2 regions of the Photorhabdus temperata genome follow, and region 2 is predicted to be linked to the other one. Evidence: predicted binding sites of a transcription regulator. Region 2 holds the regulator's gene; the other holds the start of a gene.
The links. Region 2 encodes PhoB, which activates phosphate uptake and scavenging genes when phosphate is short. Its sites were predicted from a motif close to CTGTCATAAAACTGNCNNAT; they were not measured.
Positions count from the first base shown of each region.

Region 1: pstS (phosphate ABC transporter substrate-binding protein PstS) is a predicted target of PhoB. The motif match lies at 5,804-5,823, and genes of this name have one in related genera.

Region 1 covers NZ_JAJAFX010000004.1:14,070-23,606, forward strand. The annotation lists gene LGZ99_RS02315 (non-ribosomal peptide synthetase) at 1-2,704, opposite strand, end outside; gene LGZ99_RS24770 (GreA/GreB family elongation factor) at 3,370-3,531, shown strand; gene ompR (osmolarity response regulator transcription factor OmpR) at 3,671-4,390, shown strand; gene envZ (two-component system sensor histidine kinase EnvZ) at 4,387-5,718, shown strand; gene pstS (phosphate ABC transporter substrate-binding protein PstS) at 5,931-6,971, shown strand; gene pstC (phosphate ABC transporter permease PstC) at 7,069-8,025, shown strand; gene pstA (phosphate ABC transporter permease PstA) at 8,027-8,911, shown strand; gene pstB (phosphate ABC transporter ATP-binding protein PstB) at 8,944-9,537, shown strand, end outside.
Region 2 covers NZ_JAJAFX010000020.1:18,526-28,062, reverse strand. The annotation lists gene LGZ99_RS09605 (AAA family ATPase) at 1,571-5,257, opposite strand; gene sbcD (exonuclease subunit SbcD) at 5,254-6,489, opposite strand; gene phoB (phosphate regulon transcriptional regulator PhoB) at 6,751-7,440, shown strand; gene phoR (phosphate regulon sensor histidine kinase PhoR) at 7,464-8,801, shown strand; gene brnQ (branched-chain amino acid transport system II carrier protein) at 9,151-9,537, shown strand, end outside.

The DNA.
Region 1 (9,537 bases), on a different contig from region 2:
GTTCATCATGCTCAGGCAGGACTTCTGCACTGGTAATGCCTGACATTCTCTCCAGCGTGTTCTGGATTTCGCCCAGTTCGATCCTGTTTCCGCGGATCTTCACCTGATTATCAATACGTCCAAGATATTCGATGCTGCCATCAGACAACCATCTGGCTAGGTCTCCGGTGCGGTACCAACGCACTGTTGTTGCTAAACCGGATATATCACGGATAAACTTCTCATCAGTTAATTCAGGCTTGTTAAGATATCCACGAGCCAGGCCCACGCCACCAATTTGCAGTTCCCCTGCTACACCAATTGGTTGCCGGGTGTTGTGAAGCGACATAATACGCAGCGCGGTATTATTGATAGGATAACCAATTGGCACCCTGGTAATGTCTTCTGTTGAATTAGGAAAGATCTCATAATAGGAAACATCGACTGTTGCTTCGGTTGGCCCGTACAGATTAACTAATAACGGCATGTCTTTGCCAAACTGCGTAAATATCCTCCTGAATTGATTTACCCGGGCGGGGGATAATGCTTCGCCACTGGTGAAAATTCTGCGCAAACTGCCGATCTGAGTGATCAACTCAGGTTGCATTTCCAGTGCATTAAGGAAAGGAAGCAGCATCGAAGGAACAAAATGCACGGTCGTTACATCATGTTCTTTAACCGCTTTAATGATCTCTAAAGGATCTTTTTGTGCTCCGGGCGGCAGCAAAGCGACAGAGGCGCCAGTCATTGACCACCAGAAGAGTTCCCATATGGAAACGTCAAATGAGATGGGTGTTTTTTGCAAAATAACATCGGTTTCATTTAACGGATATTTTTCCTGCATCCATTCCAGCCGGTTAACAACGGATCTGTGCTCAATCATCACACCTTTCGGCCACCCAGTGGAACCTGAGGTATAAATGATATAAGCCAATGAATTGGGGGCAGAACGATTAAGTAGCGGTAATGTTGCGCTATCAGATGAATACCGGCTGTTTAGGACTCGATAGTGTTCAGCAAATGTTCCATTTATCGGGTGTTCTGTCAGAATAACGGAAACGCCACTGTCTTGCAGAATATACTCTATTCTTTCAGCAGGATAAGAAATATCAATGGGCAGGTAAGTTGCCCCCACTTTCAGAGTGGCAAAAATGCAAGCCAGCATTTCCTCGCTACGTTCCATCATAACGGCAACAACATCCCCGGATTGCACTCCATGCCTGACCAGCATGGATGCGATATTATCGGTATGAGCCTGTAATTGTTGATAGCTCCAGGATTGTGGCGCGTGTTGTGCCGACTTAATGGCAATGGCCCCAGGATGTAAAGCAGCCTGTTTTTCAAATAAGGTAGACATGGTTTCGCGATCAGAGAAAGAGACATTCGGTCCCTGTTCAAAGGCTTGCAGTTGTTGTTCCTCTGTCGGAGAGATATCAATATGTGAAACCCAACTGTCCGGTGCTGTGATGATTTGTAAAATGATCTGTGAGAGTGATGCGGTAAATTGTTCAAATGAATAGCCAGTATTGAAAACATCAGCGGCACCCCAGAAATTGATAGCGACATCATTGTTATCACCATGGGTAATCATATGAATGGCTAATACATCTGCTTCATGACCATTAGCGCAAGCATTTGAATAGTATTCAATTTTTTCGAACGCAGGAATTTTCTGTAACTGAAGATAGGAAACGGTGACATCAAATAGTTGGCGGGAAATATTGCCAGCCCTATTGTGTGTTTTTATCAGTTGGCTCAGAGGAACATATTCATATTGTTTCAGAAATTTAATTTTTTTCTTAATTTGCTGTGCTAATACCCGCAAGCTCATCTCGGAGTCAACGGTTACGGAAATTGGCAGCGTATTGGCCCATTCACCAATAATATTGATATTACTTTGCTGACGGTTAAATAGCGGGATGCCGATAGTGATATGAGAATTATTGTGTATCCGTGCTAATAAAATAGCAAGTGCCGTGGTCATAACAACAAGAGGGGACATTCCAGTTGATAATGCACTTTCAACCTGAGAACAGGTTAATGTCATCTGTTGTTTTATAAATTGGGTATTTTTGGTTGACTTCTTACGGGTAAATAAAATGGGTTCAATTCCCTCGATAGTTTTCGCCAGCGCAGAGACATCATTCACTATGGAATGGTGTTTTAGATGTTCTAGCGAGCGGGTAATAGCTGCCAGATACTTTTTTTGAGTGTTAACATATTCAGAGAAGGGTTCTGGACTTTGATATTGCTGGAGGATTTTTGTGCTGATTAAATTCATTCCCCAGCCATCGCAAACAATATGATGGGTACGTAACAAAAGGGCAACATAATTAGCCTGGTTCGGGGTAACAATGGCGACTTCTAACAGAGGAACATCGGTTAAACTGAAAACTTTAGCCGGCCATGCCGAAATAAAGTCTTCACCAGTTTGAGATTGTGATTGTAAATATTCGCTGTTGATTATCTCGACTTTAACCTCAGCCATACAATGATTGATACGCTGGGTTAATAACTCATTTTCTTCTAAAATTTGTATTTTGCCGATGATTTCCTGATTAAGAACATTATTTGCCGCCATAACGAGCTTATCAAGATTAATATCCCCGGAAAGGTACCGTATCTGTGCCAAAGTGTATTGAGCGCTTTGTGGGTTGCGCTGATTTTCAAAAAAGATATCTTGTTGATATGGAGTAAGAGATATTACTTTTTGTAATTGTTTCATATCGTAGCCCTTGAAGACGAAAAAGAACACTCTATGTCATTGCGATGATGCCGACTTTTCATTGTCAAGAAAAAAAATGACATAACAAATTGATTTATAATTAAAATAATCATGTTTTTGATTCTAATTGTGTGATCCATTTATTATTTTTCATATTTATTGATAATAGACATAATTTATCATCTGCGGCATAAAATATAAATTATATTTAAGTTTTTAACCACTAAAGAGTAAAGTTTTCGCTGCGAAAATTGTGAATTAATAAATTCTTCCCATTTTGCAAGGTTAGCGCATGAGCTACATTTAGGGGGCAAGATCATCGTCGTTCCTTTAGCCATTGCCTGCGAAAAAGTGAGTAGCCATTCAGTTGTCTGGGTTAATTTATTTGTATCAGCGTTGAAGAATTGTATTGGTTGCATGACAGAAAATGTGATGCACTTCCTACTTTACTGATAATGAAAAACAGGGCAGAGGGTTCAATCGGAGAAAAAGCGAACTAAATTGTTTATTATGGTAAGAAAAGATTAAGAGAAACCTATCCGGGTAGTTTTTTGTCCAAACATTTGGGATGTACGATCTAGATCCTCGTCAGGAAGGAAAGGTTTATGCTGGCGCGTGGATCTGATGGGAAGATGATATGAAGCGGAAAGCATTGTTCGTTTAGCCTGTCTGATGAATTTGATGCAGCTAGTGGGTGGATTTCGGTTAATTCCCCGGTAGCCAGGATATTGATGAGTAAACCAGCCGGTGACGAAATTATCGTAAAAAATCAATGTATAACAGCCGGTTATGGGGTTTTGGCAGTCAGTGGCTTACCATTGAATTAATCATTCAGATTAATAACGTACGAAAATAAGTCCTATAGAAATTATCTTAAAATATATATATCTGGTTTCTATCTTTGGTTTAATCTTCTTCATAATGATAAATTTAGCAAAGCATGTAGTATTTATTTGGAGTTCAATAATGCAAGAAGGTAACAAAATCCTTGTGGTGGATGATGACATGCGTTTACGAACGTTATTAGAGCGTTATCTGACAGAACAAGGTTTTCAGGTACGTAGTGCTGCTAATGCGGAGCAGATGGACCGCTTATTGACACGGGAATCTGTTAGCTTAATTGTATTGGATTTAATGTTACCTGGAGAAGATGGGCTTTCTGTTTGCCAAAGACTGAGAAAACAAAATAATCCGGTGCCGATTATTATGGTGACGGCAAGAGGGGAAGAAGTAGACCGCATTGTTGGGTTGGAGATTGGCGCTGATGATTATATTCCTAAGCCATTTAATCCTCGTGAGTTATTGGCGCGTATCCGGGCGGTATTACGCCGTCAGGCGAATAAGTTACTGGGCATACCCGCTGAAGATGACGCAATTATTAATTTTGGTAAGTTCAGTCTTAATCTAAGTACCCGGGAAATGTTTCAGGGAGATGAACATATGGTACTGACCAGTGGTGAGTTTGCCATATTGAAAGTGCTGGTTTCTTATCCTGGTGTACCGCTGTCCCGTAATAAGCTGATGGGTTTAGCCCTTGGCCGGGAATACAGCACTATGAAGCGATCTATTGATGTTTTGGTTTCACGTCTGCGCCGTGTGATTGAAGAAGATCCTGCACACCCGCGCTATATCCAGACCATCTGGGGGCTGGGTTATGTCTTTGTGCCTGATGGAAGCCGTGTATGAAGCGATTACGATTTTCCCCTCGCAGCACTTTTACCCGTACTTTATTCCTGGTCATGGCTATGCTGTTTATCAGTCTGGTAACCAGTTACCTGGTTGTTGTGAATTTCGTTATCATGCCAAGCTTGCAGCAGTTCAATAAAGTGTTAGCGTATGAAGTTCGTACTTTAATGGCTGAAAGATTGAAGCTGGAGGACGGATCTTTTCTGGTGATCTCACCGGTAGTGCGCCGGGAGATTTATCAGGAGTTGGGTATTACGCTGTATTCTGAGTCTGACGCGGAGATACAAGGTTTACGCTGGGCCAGGCATTATAATTTCCTGAGTGAGAAGATGAGTCAATACCTGGGTGGCAAAGCTGATCTGCGTCTGGAGATAAACAAAGAGAGCCCTATACTTTGGCTTAATTCTTATTTGGCCCCCGATATTTGGGTCAGGGTTCCTCTGACTGAGATCGAGCAAAATCAATTCTCACCCATTTTCCGTTATACATTGGCCATTTTATTGCTGACGTTTGGTTGTATTTGGCTTTATATCCGTTTTCAGAACCGGCCCTTGCTGGAAATGGAGTATGCTGCCAGACAGACAGGTAAAGGTATTATGATGCCTACGGTGCGAGAAGCGGGGTCGCTGGAAGTTCGCGCTTCTATTCGTGCATTTAACCAAATGTCCGCAGGAATAAAGTTATTGGAAAGTGACCGGACGATATTAATTGCCGGGGTAAGTCATGATTTGCGTACTCCACTGACACGTATCCGCTTGGCAACAGAAATGATGAGCAAGGAAGATGCTTATTTGTCTGAATCTATCAATAAAGATATTGAAGAATGTAATGCCATTATTGCGCAATTTATTGATTATCTCCGTACCGGGCAGGAAATGCCAATGGAATTCTGTGAGCTTAATTCTATTCTCAAAGAGGTTATTTCCGCAGAGAATGGCTATGAGCAGGATATTGAAAATAATCTATCTCTTCCCCCAATAACCGTTAACGCGAACCCGATTTCCATTAAACGGGCATTGGCTAATATGCTGGTTAATGCCAATCGTTATGGTAATGGCTGGATTAAAGTCAGTAGTGGTCAGACTCATGAATTTGCCTGGTTTCAGGTAGAGGACGATGGCGCAGGAATTAAGCCGGAAGATTTGCCGCAGTTATTTCAGCCATTTGTTCGGGGCGAAAGAGCGCGCAGCAACAGTGGAACGGGGTTAGGTCTGGCTATTGTTCAGCGGATTATTGATGCTCATGACGGGAAAATTGAAATTGGCACCAGCCCCAGAGGGGGATTATCTATTCGTGCCTGTATTCCTGTTGTGGAAGATAATTTTTAATGGCCTGATGATAATCTCCAGCTTTAATTTCATGGTCTGTGGAGATGACAGTTTTATGTCAGCATCAGGCTGAATTTGCATTGCGCTGTCATAAAAATGTCATAATTAAGACATTTTGCTGTAACTAAACTGACCTATTTTCCCTTCTGCACCTTTTTTAATCTGACGAACACATTTCTTTGTTGATTCTCAATGTCCCATGAGGAGGGATTATGAAACTGATGCGTACCACTGTAGCCGGCATAATGGCAGCGACGTTTTCTTTGATAACCCTGTCGGTATTCGCTGCTTCCAGCTTGACGGGGGCAGGTGCGACATTTCCCGCCCCGGTGTATGCCAAGTGGGCAGATTCTTATCAAAAAGAGACCGGTAATAAAGTCAATTATCAAGGCATCGGTTCTTCCGGTGGCGTAAAACAAATTCTGGCAAATACCGTTGATTTCGGTGCTTCCGATGCGCCCTTATCCGATGAAAAATTAGCGGCTGATGGTTTGTTTCAATTCCCGACGGTCATCGGCGGGGTCGTACTGGCGGTTAATATCCCTGGTATTAAATCCGGCGAATTAACACTGGATGGTAAAACGTTGGGTGATATTTATTTAGGTAAAGTGAAAAAGTGGAATGATCCGGCGATGACTAAATTGAATCCGGGGATGAAACTGCCGGAGCAGGATATTGCGGTGGTACGTCGTGCGGATGGTTCCGGCACCTCTTTTGTGTTTACCAGTTATCTTTCTAAAGTGAATAGCGAGTGGAAAGAAAAAGTCGGTGCAGGCTCCACGGTAAGCTGGCCTGTTGGCTTGGGTGGTAAAGGCAATGATGGCATTGCTGCATTCGTTCAGCGCCTGACAGGTTCTATTGGTTATGTTGAATATGCCTACGCTAAACAGAATCATTTGGCTTATACCAAACTGGTCTCTGCTGATGGCAATGTTGTCAGCCCGACAAAAGAGAGTTTCAGCGCCGCAGCGAAGAAAGCGGAATGGCACAAAACGTTTGCTCAGGATTTGACACACCAACAAGGTGAAAACGCGTGGCCGATTACTTCCACTACATTTATTCTGCTTCACAAACAGCAAAAAGACGCCGCCAAGGGGGCAGAAATACTGAAATTCTTTGACTGGGCTTACGAGAAAGGCAATAAACAAGCGAATGATCTGGATTATGCAACCCTGCCAAAAGAAGTGGTTGAGCAAGTTCGGGCGGCCTGGAAAACCCATGTGAAGGATAGCAGCGGTAAAATTCTGTATTAAATCGTGTCGGTGGCAACGGTTTGAAGTATCGATTAAATTTGTAGTTTTGATTTCTCCCCCATTAAAGGGGGAGTTAACCCGGATGAGAATAAGCTCTATGGCCGAACAGAAAACGGCAATAAAAGCACCCAGTAAAAACGGCGATATTATTTTCAGCGCACTGGTTCGGCTAGCTGCGCTGATGACTTTGTTTTTGCTGGGAGGCATCATTATCTCGTTGATTATTGCCTCCTGGCCCAGTATCCAGCAGTTCGGCATCTCTTTCCTCTGGCATAAAGAGTGGGATGCCCCGGCAGAACAATTTGGTGCATTGGTGCCTATTTACGGTACGTTGGTCACTTCGTTGATTGCTTTGATCATTGCGGTGCCTGTCAGTTTCGGGATAGCACTGTTCCTGACGGAACTGGCGCCTAACTGGCTGAAACGCCCGCTTGGTGTAGCAATTGAGTTGCTGGCTGCAATTCCAAGTATTGTCTATGGCATGTGGGGGTTATTTGTGTTTGCCCCTCTGTTTGCCACCTATTTTCAGCAGCCGGTCGGCAATGTCCTTTCCGGTATGCCAATTGTCGGTGAACTGTTCTCCGGTCCTGCCTTTGGTATCGGCATTCTGGCGGCGGGCGTCATTCTCGCTATCATGATTATTCCTTATGTCGCCTCGGTTATGCGTGATGTGTTCGAACAAACACCGGTCATGATGAAAGAATCCGCTTATGGTATTGGTTGTACTACCTGGGAAGTTATCTGGCACATTGTATTGCCTTACACCCGCAATGGCGTGATTGGTGGTGTCATGCTGGGCCTTGGCCGTGCGCTGGGGGAGACAATGGCAGTGACTTTTATCATCGGTAATACTTACCAGCTCGACAGTTTCTCACTGTTTATGCCGGGCAACAGTATTACTTCTGCGTTGGCGAACGAATTCGCTGAAGCTGAATCTGGCTTACATACCTCAGCATTGATGGAGCTTGGTCTGGTTCTGTTTGTGATCACCTTTATTGTGCTGGCGTTGTCAAAATTAATGATCATGCGTCTGGCGAAGAATGAGGGGCGTTGATATGGCAACAATGGATGGACAAAAGCCTATTGATGAAAATGCACGTAGTCGTAAGCAGGCATGGCGCCGTCAGAAAAACCGGCTCGCTCTGCTGTTATCAATGGCAACCATGTTGTTTGGTCTGTTCTGGCTGGTGTGGATTCTGTTCTCCACAGTCACCAAGGGCCTCGATGGTATGTCGCTGGCGTTGTTCACGGAAATGACGCCGCCACCGAATACCGAAGGTGGTGGCCTGGCAAATGCCATTGTTGGTAGTGGCTTGTTGATTTTATGGGCGACGATTATCGGTACTCCGTTGGGGATCATGGCGGGTATCTATCTGGCCGAGTATGGCCGCCGTTCATGGTTGGCAGAGGTGATCCGCTTTATCAACGATATCTTGCTGTCAGCGCCTTCTATTGTCGTCGGCTTGTTTGTGTACACTGTCGTTGTAACGAAAATGCAGCACTTTTCCGGTTGGGCAGGGGTGATTGCCTTAGCGTTGTTGCAAGTGCCGATTGTCATCAGAACCACTGAAAACATGTTGAAACTGGTTCCTGATAGCTTACGTGAAGCCGCCTATGCCTTGGGAACGCCTAAATGGAAGATGATTTCGGCCATCACGCTGAAAGCCTCGGTATCCGGCATTATCACCGGTGTGTTGCTGGCAATTGCCCGAATTGCCGGGGAAACAGCGCCGTTGCTGTTCACCTCTCTTTCAAATCAGTTCTGGAGTACTGATTTGAGTCAGCCAATTGCCAACTTGCCGGTCACTATTTTTAAATTTGCGATGAGTCCATTTTCCGAATGGCAGCAACTGGCGTGGGCAGGCGTATTATTGATAACCCTGTGTGTATTGCTGATTAACATTGTAGCGCGTGTGCTGTTTGCCAAGAAAAAGCACTGACTGATATTTTCAACAGAGAGAAGTAAATGAACATGGCTAATGATATCGCTGGCAGTAAAATTCAGGTCCGTGATCTGAACTTTTATTACGGCAAATTTCACGCGCTGAAAAACATTACGTTGAATATTGCAAAGAATAAAGTAACGGCTTTTATCGGTCCGTCTGGCTGCGGTAAATCTACGTTGCTACGGACTTTCAATAAAATGTATGAATTGTATGGTGAGCAGCGGGCAGAGGGAGAAATTTTGCTGGATGGCAATAATATCCTGACGGATAAACAGGATGTGGCGTTGCTGCGTGCCAAAGTGGGTATGGTATTCCAGAAGCCGACCCCATTCCCGATGTCTATTTACGACAATATTGCTTTTGGCGTCCGTCTGTTTGAGAAACTCTCAAGAGCAGAAATGGATGAACGTATTCAGTGGGCTTTGACCAAAGCCGCATTGTGGAATGAAACCAGGGATAAATTGCATCAGAGCGGATACAGTCTGTCTGGTGGTCAGCAGCAGCGTTTATGTATTGCACGCGGCATTGCGATCCGTCCGGACGTTCTATTATTGGATGAGCCTTGCTCCGCACTTGACCCAATTTCTACCGGTCGTATTGAGGAACTGATCAGCGAATTG
Region 2 (9,537 bases):
TAAATCAGAAAGTAAATGGCTTGATGAGATAAAAATACCCCTTGTTGTTTTTTCGGATAATCATTTCCTTTTTCAGGGATTAAATCCTGCTAAGTTAACCGTTTTATCTTTTTTTAATTGCATTATTTTTAGTTTTTTTCTTCGTAAAATAACCGGGGAGAAAGCGATTTAATACCTATCTGCTTGGATAATATTATTTTACGTGCGGATTTTTTTCAACTCGCGATTAATAGTTGATGGTTTTCGATTAAATGAGATTAACTCTCCTGCTGAAAAGTTACATTTATTGGGTTAAATCTGCCCTTGATATAAAGTCTTTAATACTTCTGTATTCTCGATTTTAAATGATTATGGTAAGTTAGGTAAATGTAAAATAAGCGAAATATAGAATCGCTGATAAATGGATTAAACATGGCAGAGTAAACAAAGTAGCATCCTGCCCTGAAAAATACGCCTTGGTTTTTTTCGGGTAATCACTCCTTTTTTCAGGGCTTAAATCCTGCCAAATTAGCCGTTTTATCCTTTTTTAATTGCGTTATTTTTAGAGTTTTCTCCGTAAAATAACCGGCGAGAAAGCACTTTAATACTTATCTGTTCGGATAATATTATTTTATGTGTGGATTTATTTTCAACTCGCGATTAATGGTTTTCGATTAAATGAGATTAACTTTCCTTCTGAAAAGTTGTATTTATTGAGTTAAATCCGCCTTGATATAAAGTCTTTAATACTTCTGTATTCTCGATTTTAAATGATTATGGCAGGTTAGGTAAATGTAAAATAAGCGGAGTATAGAATCGCTAATAAATGAATTAAATATAGCAGGGTAAACAAAGTGGGATCCCGCCGGGCCTGTTCTGAGTTTTATGATGGGCAGGCTTTAAACTGTTATTAAAAGTCATTGTTTCAACTTATGGTTTTAACCGGTATAAAGTTTTTACTGTTGTTTTTACCGATTCTAACACCTGTTTTTTATTAAATTTAATCATCATCGAATATCGTGTTTTACTTTTAACGAAAGCTAATCATACCTGTTTTATCTTTACTGGCAATCCAAGGCGATTTTCATCGGTCACCACCATTTATTTTTTCTTCATAAATCAGAAAGTAAATGGCTTGATGAGATAAAAATACCCCTTGTTGTTTTTTCGGATAATCATTCCTCCTTTTTCAGCGTTTAAATCCTGCCAAATTAATCATTTTATCCTTTTTTTAATTTCGTTATTTTTAGGGTTTTCTCCGTAAAATAACCGGGGAGAAAGCACTTTAATACTTATCTGTTCAGATAATATTATTTTACGTGTGGATTTCTTTTCAACTCGCGATTAATGGTTTTCGATTAAATGAGATTAACTTTCCTTCTGAAAAGTTGTATTTATTGAGTTAAATCCGCCTTGATATAAAGTCTTTAATACTTCTGTATTCTCGATTTTAAATGATTATAGTCTGTTAGGTAAATATAAAATAAGCGGAATATAGAATAGCTGATAAATGAATTAAACATGGCAGGATAAAAAAGTGGAATCCTGCCATGGTGCTTTCATTTTAATGATGGCTTTTCATTATTTTCCGCTATTGTTTATTATAACGAAACTCAGGTGAGAGTTTACTTATTCCAAGTCCATTAACTTTTTTAACTTTAATCTGTACTGGGATCCGTTCTTTCATGGCTTCGACGTGGCTTATAACACCAATAGTTTTCCCGGAAGCATTCAGATGGTCCAGAGCGTCGAGTGCAATATCAAGAGTTTCTGGGTCAAGTGTGCCAAAGCCTTCATCCAGGAATAGTGAATCAATACAGGTTTTATTGCTGACTAAATCAGATAAAGCTAAAGCCAGAGCGAGGCTGACCAGAAAACTTTCACCACCGGAAAGCGTTTTGGTATCACGAATGGCATCGGCTTGCCAGGTATCAACGACTTGCAGTTCAAGGCCGTCACTGTTTTTGCGTTGTAAATAATAGCGTCCGTGAAGTTTTCTCAGCCGTTGATTGGCAAGATGAACCAGATGATCCAGTGTTAGCCCTTGGGCAAAACGGCGGAATTTAGCGCCATCTGCTGAACCAATCAGGTTATTCAGGTAACTCCAGTCATCATAATTTTGTTGGCAATGGTTGATCTCTTCCAGCAAGGATTTTTGTTGTTGGCGGCGTACTGCGTCATTACCAAGCAGGTTTCTTAATTCTCCTTGTTGTAAGGTGTTTCTTTTCAGCTCATCAGTGGTGCTTTTCAACTGTTCAGTCAGTTGTGATTTTGTCTGTTGAGAAAGTAATTCAGGGCGATTTTTCAGATGTTGTTGCAGGGCTTCTGCTGCTTTTTGACACAAGGCTTTGACTTGTATCTGTTGTTGTTCGAGCCGTTCTTTGAGTTGTTGCAGCTCCTTACGTTGCTCTGGTGATAATAGGGCTGCTTCAAAGGTACTTTGATCGGTAAATATACTTTCAGCTAATGCAGAGTTGAAATTTTGTTCTGACTGCTGTTTTTGTTGTTCAGCTTGTTTGCTGTTTTTTTCAATCTCATGAATTGCGCCGGTAAGCTGGCTGATACTGGATTGTGCTTGTTGCAGATGTGACAGTGCCTGTTTGTATTTTTCTTCCAACAGCTGAGATTGTTGCTGTAGTGCCTGAGTCATTTTCGCGACCGACTGTTCACCAAATAGTTTTTGGCGCTGTTGTTGCGTCTCTGCGAGTTGCTGTTTCTGTTGTTGCTCTTTTTGATTAAATATGTTTAAACGGGATGTGTATTCTTCTTTTTGTTTACTCAATGATTCAAGCTGATTTTGAATAACAGCTTGTTCTTTTTGGATTTGTTGCCAGTTTTCACGGCAGTTTTGATATACCTGCCACTCATTTCTACGTTGTTGCAGCCAGTTTTCAGCATCATTCAGAATTGGCAGTGATAAATCATATTCCTGTAATTCAGAAGTCATTTTTTCAATAACATCAGCCAGCTTATTCTGTTGTTGCTGTATCTCTGGTTGCAGTTCAGCGAGGTGTTTTGTTAGGGCATTGTATTGTTGTTTATCCAGCTCAATGCTTTGCTCAATTTTTTTAATCTGTTCTTTATGAACTGTTAGTACTTTTTCTGTTTTTTGATGTTCTTTTTCTGTCAGTTCAAACTTAGCTAATTGGGCCAGACAAAGTTGATAAGCCGATTGGTTCTGCTGTACAAATATTTCAAGTGCCGGTTTATCTGAAGGAGAAATTTCAGTTTGTAATGTTTCGCAAGTTTGCTGCCATTGTTGAATTAATGACTTCAATTTTGGTTCAGCGTCAGTAATTTCTTGCAAAATATGGTTGTATTGTTGCTGTTGAAACTCGTTTTTATTCACTAACGATATTCTGGTAGTTTGCAGTTCTTCAAATTCCTGACGTAAATCTTTTAGCCGTTGCTCTGATTTTGACAATTCAATCTTTTGATAAGCTTGAATAGCCGGGTGATGTTCAGAACCGCAAAGTGGACAAGGAACACCTTCTTTGAGTTGCGCGCGCTCTTTTTCCAGACTAACAATTTTTTGTTCTAACTGAATGCGTTGAGAAAGATCTGCTAAATGTTGCTGTTTGTCTGAGAGTTGTTTATCAATAGCGCCAATTTGAACAGGAAGTTCCTTTAATAATTTTTCCGGTTGTTGTAAACGAACACGATTACTGGCAATTGTGGTTTGTAATTGCAGGATTTGCGGGGACAGTATTTCCAGTTTATGTTGCCGCGGCAGTTGTTCCTGATATTCAGCTAATTGTTTTTGTAATTTCTCTGGTGAATATTGCTTTTGCAGATGAAAAAATTGCTGCTCTGCCTGTTCAAATGCCAGTTTTAATGGTTGGTTATTTTCAATCTGTTGTTTTAGGTCTGCTTCTTGTTTATTCAGGTTATCGCTAAGTTGTGTGATTTCGGCATTGAGCTTGTCAATTTTTTGATTTTGGTGATTAATTTGTTGCTGCTGATCTTGCCGCCAGGAGAATTGGTGTTGCCAGAAAGCAATTTTTTCACCGAAATATTGATGGTAAGTCTGCTGTTCGAAATAGTTTTCCAGTTGTTTTCTTTGGTTGGTTAATGACAGGGAGCGTTGGTTTGCCGTGTCATATTGTTGACAACTATTTTCAAGCGCTGTTTTCTGTTCGCTGATTTGTTGCTGAGTAAGATTAAGATCTTTAATCTGACCATCAATCTGATGATCCAATGGGATCACCTGTTCTGATATCAGTTTTTCTTGTTGCTGCCGATGTTGTTGATGCGTTGCTCTGGCAGAGTCGGTATCAGTCACTTTTTGTTGTATCGGCGTGAGTGTTTGCTGCTGCTGTTGAAGTTGTTGGCGCATATCTTCCAACTGCTTACTGATTCTCTGATGCTCATATTGAGTTCGATTTTTGTCATCCAGCAATGGGCGAAGCGTTTCGGCTGGTTCACTGTCGGCCAGTTTTTGCAGTTGCGGTTCTGCGTGGGTAAGTGCGTTTTCTGCCTGTTGTAAAACAACCTGATTTTCAGTAGTAAATTGTTGAAGTTCTTCCTCACGGATCAGCCATTGCTCCGAATGTTGCAGGGTTTTTATTTGTTGATTCAGTCGTGATTCAGAATCCGCGAGTTGTTGCTGTTGCTCGAGATATTGTTGATGCTGTTCTTCCGTTAACAAATCAATGGCAGAGGCTTTGGCTTGCAGAATACCCAGTTCTGACTGGGCTTCTTTATGTTGCTGGTAAATTTGTTGGGATAAAATACCGTAAATTTCAGTACCGGTTAATTCTTCTAATAAATCAGCCCGTTCATTGGGTTGAGCATTGAGAAAAGCAGCGAAGTCTCCTTGGGATAACAGCATGGATTTGGTGAAACGACCGTAATCCAATCCGGTAATTTCGATAATTTTCTCTTTCTTATCTTGGATCTTATCTGCCAGAATTTTGCCGTTGCTGCTGAATGCGAGTTCCACTTTTGGGGCTTGCAGATTGCCGTCCGGCTGGTTGCGCGCTCGCCGTTGGCTCCAGAAAGCGCGGTAAGCAACACCTTTCACTTCAAACTCAACTTCAGCTAGGGATTCTGCTGTGTGGCGGGTCATCAGCTCATTTTGTGATGCTGAAACTGTCAGGCGCGGTGTTTCGTGATAAAGCGCAAGGCAGATGGCATCCAATAATGTGGTTTTACCCGCACCGGTAGGGCCGGTTATTGCGAATAGGCCACTGCTGGCAAACGGCTCTGTTGTGAAATCAATCTTCCATTCACCTTGTAATGAATTAATGTTTTTCAGTCGCAGACTCAGAATTTTCATGCCTGTTCCTCCTTGTTTTTATCCTGATAGATATTATTCAGTGTTTGTTCGAAAAGGGTGGTCAGACGTTTTTTGTGTTCTTCATCTTCAAGTTCTGATTGCTCAAGCCGCCGGGTAAAAACCTGGTTAACACTGAGTTCTGTCAAGGTTTCTCTGTTTTCTTGCGCTAGCATATTTTGTCGCTGTGTTTTACTACGCCGCAGCAGAATGACTTCAACAGGAAGTTTCGCAACCATTGATTGAACTCTTTTCTGGATATCATGGAGATAGTCTTGTGTGGCAACTTCAATATCTAACCAGACGGGTTGCTCGCCTTTATAGTCATTAAAAGTCTGTAATTGCTGTTCAATTTGTTGCAGGTCACCCCTGATAAGCTGCATGGGTTGATATTGAGGAATAGGTAAAAGTGTAATGGATGCCAGTTTGTCTTGGGTAAATTCCACCAAACAGACACTTTTCTCCTGTCCGACTTCATCAAAACTGAGCGGTATGGGGGAACCGCTGTAGCGAATATGTTCAGATTTAGCCACGATTTGTGGCCGGTGAATATGCCCAAGTGCAATATAGTCTGCCGGTGGGAAAGCTTGCGCCGGGAAGGCATCAAGTGTACCAATATAAATATCCCGGACTGAATCTGTGGCTGAGGCGCCAACGGTGGTTAGATGCCCGGTGGCAATAATAGGTAAGGGTAAATGCAGTTCATCACGTAATTTACCTGCTTGCTGATAGAGTTGATCATAGTGTTCTGCAATTGCTTCCTGTAATGCCAGTTGTTTTTGTTCTCCTGACTGACCTGCCAGGCTGGTCATAATATCTCTTGGACGCAGAAAAGGGATTGCACAGAGGATGGCGCCGGTATTGCCTTCTTTGGTGTTGAGCACTTTTATTTGCTTCTGCTGGTCTTCTTCCGCATGGGCAATGACGGTGGTATTCAGGCAGGAAAGCAGTTCCTTTGATTCATTCAACGTTGCCACGGAATCATGATTACCACCAAGGATAATTAACTGACAGCCAGTAGGTTGCAGTTCAACAACAAAGTGATTATATAGCTCACGGGCGTAACTGGGCGGCGAGCCGGTATCAAACACATCTCCGGCAACAATTAATGCATCGACCTGGTAATTTTCAACCTGTTTAATCAGCCAACGCAGAAAATGTTGATGTTCAGCAGCCCGGCTTTTTGTAAAAAAATATTGACCAAGATGCCAGTCCGAAGTGTGAATAATACGCATAATTCCGCCGCAATGGATTAAAGTGAATGATGATTATAATGGCTATATTCTGAATGTCGCCTTTAAATCTGGTTCAGTGAATATATCTCCGAGTCGCTTCGCATTCATGATGAAATATGATAGTTGTTTGAATTAATTATTGCGAAACAGATTGCAGGTGGAGGATAGCCGAGGCAAGATTTCATAAATCTGTCATAAAACTGACGCATAATGCCTTTTAAAACTCAGTCGCGTTTATCTCAATATTTAACAGGACTAACCATGACAAGACGTATTCTGGTCGTTGAAGATGAAGCTCCGATTCGTGAGATGGTCTGTTTTGTGCTGGAAAAAAATGGCTATCAGCCGGTAGAGGCGGAAGATTATAATTCCGCGCTGGCATGTTTATCTGAGCCCTATCCTGATTTGGTGTTATTGGATTGGATGATCCCTGGTGGTTCTGGTTTGCAGATAATCAAACAAATGAAACGGGATAATAATGCCCGTGATATTCCGGTGATGATGCTGACGGCACGTGGTGAAGAGGAAGATCGGGTTCGTGGCCTCGAAGTTGGGGCAGATGACTATATAACCAAGCCTTTCTCTCCTAAAGAGCTGGTTGCTAGAGTCAAAGCGGTATTGCGGCGTATTTCACCTATGGTGGTGGAAGATATCATTGAAATGGATGGTTTGGTTTTGGATGCCACTTCCCATCGTGTGACCAGCCAGGATCTGGCTCTGGATATGGGGCCGACCGAGTTTAAATTACTTCATTTCTTTATGACTCATCCTGAGCGGGTCTACAGCCGTGAACAGTTGCTCAATTATGTTTGGGGAGCAAATGTTTATGTTGAAGACAGAACTGTCGATGTACATATTCGCCGTTTACGTAAAGTATTAGAGATTGGTGGTCATGATAAAATGGTGCAGACCGTTCGCGGTACTGGTTATCGTTTTTCTACCCGTTACTGAGTTTGCGCACCGGAGAACCTGATGTGTTAGAACGTTTATCCTGGAAAAAACTGGTTTCAGAACTGTTTCTTTTTTGTTTGCCTGCATTAGTTTTGTCGATATTTATTGGTCACTTGTCCTGGTATTTGTTTGCTTCGGTATTTTTGGCGCTGATATGGCATGGCTATAATTTGCTGAAACTTTCGGATTGGTTATGGTTAGATCGTAGGATGTTGCCGCCGTCGGGAAGGGGGGGATGGGAGCCGATTTTTTACGGTATTCACCAAATGCAGCAACGGAACCGGAAACGGCGCCGTGAACTGGCGCTGTTGATCAAACGGTTTCGTAGTGGCGCTGAGTTATTGCCGGATGCCATTGTTATGATGACAACCGAGGGTAATATTTTTTGGTGTAACCGTTTGGCCCAGCATTTACTGGGTTTTCGTTGGCCTGAGGACAATGGGCAGCCTATTTTTAATTTACTTCGTTATCCTGATTTTAATCGGTATATGCTTTCCAGGGATTTTGCACGTCCGTTATCAATAGAATTAAATAATGGTTTCACTGTTGAGTTTCGGGTTATGCCTTACTCTGGAGAGCAACTATTAATGGTTGCCAGGGATGTGACGCAGAAACGGGCCCTGGAAAATGCCCGCCGTGACTTTTTTGCGAATGTCAGCCATGAAATGCGTACCCCTTTAACTGTATTGCAGGGTTATCTGGAAGTCATGCAGGATCAGGAGGTGTCTGGCTCGCTGAGTAATAAAGCGCTGAATACAATGCAGGAGCAAACCCGGAGGATGGATAGTCTGGTGAAGCAATTATTGCAGCTTTCTAAAATCGAAGCTGCTCCTCAGATTGATATGAATGAAATAGTTGATGTGCCTCTGATGCTTAAGGTATTGCGCCAGGAAGCCGCCGCGCTTGGTAATGAATGCTATAAAATTAATTTTGATATTAGTGAAAAACTAAAAGTTTTCGGTAATGAAGAGCAGCTTCGTAGTGCAATGTCTAATCTGGTTTATAACGCGGTTAATCATACCCCGAAAGGCACTCAGATTGATGTCAGTTGGAAAACGAACTCCCACGGTGCCGAGTTTACCGTGAAAGATAATGGACCAGGTATCAGTGCAGAACATTTACCCCGTTTGACCGAACGTTTCTATCGGGTAGATAAAGCCCGTTCTAGGCAAACGGGTGGAAGCGGCCTCGGTCTTGCTATTGTTAAGCATGCTTTACATCACCACCATTCCCACCTTGAAATCTCCAGTGAAATAGGTCAAGGAACAACTTTCAGTTTTACTTTACTGTCAGGATTGATTGTACCGGCTAAATTAACCAGTAAAAGAGATAATAATGGTTTAATTAAAAGCAATAATTAACTTGTGAAATTAATTATTAGCTTTGAAGGTTAAAAAAAACACAAATCATATAGTGTGTATTCAATGATAGCTAACAGCAATCACTGGTTTTGAAAAAGAGTGTAGTATATAACTCTGCATTCTGGTTTATCTATTGCCTTCTGGCACTATAAAAGTTTTACTTGTGGGCAGTTGCTGGCGATTCTATCTATAATAACCACTATGGTTCTGTATTAAACAGGTACAGGTGAATATTATTTTGATAATAAATCGTTAAATTAGGGTTCAATATTGCCAATGTGGGCTTAATTATTGGCGGTATTTATATTATTCAAGCCATTAAAATGGTAACAAAAAATTAACAATTATTATGACAAATCGTTTATCATCTAAGGATATTTGGGCGTTAGGGTTTATGACCTTTGCCCTGTTTGTAGGAGCGGGAAATATTATTTTTCCTCCTATGGTGGGATTACAATCGGGTGAATATGTTTGGGTAGCTGCATTAGGCTTTCTGGTCACCGCGGTTGGTTTACCGGTAATTACAATCATCGCGTTGGCAAAAGTAGGCGGTGGTATTGAAGAGCTGAGTTCACCCATTGGTAAGGTTGCGGGGTTGCTGCTGGCGACGGTTTGTTATCTGGCTGTTGGCCCTCTATTCGCAATTCCACGTACTGCGACGGTTTCTTTTGAAGTGGGCATTGCTCCCCTTGCCGGTTCGGGTGAATTATCACTCTTTATTTACAGTCTGATTTAT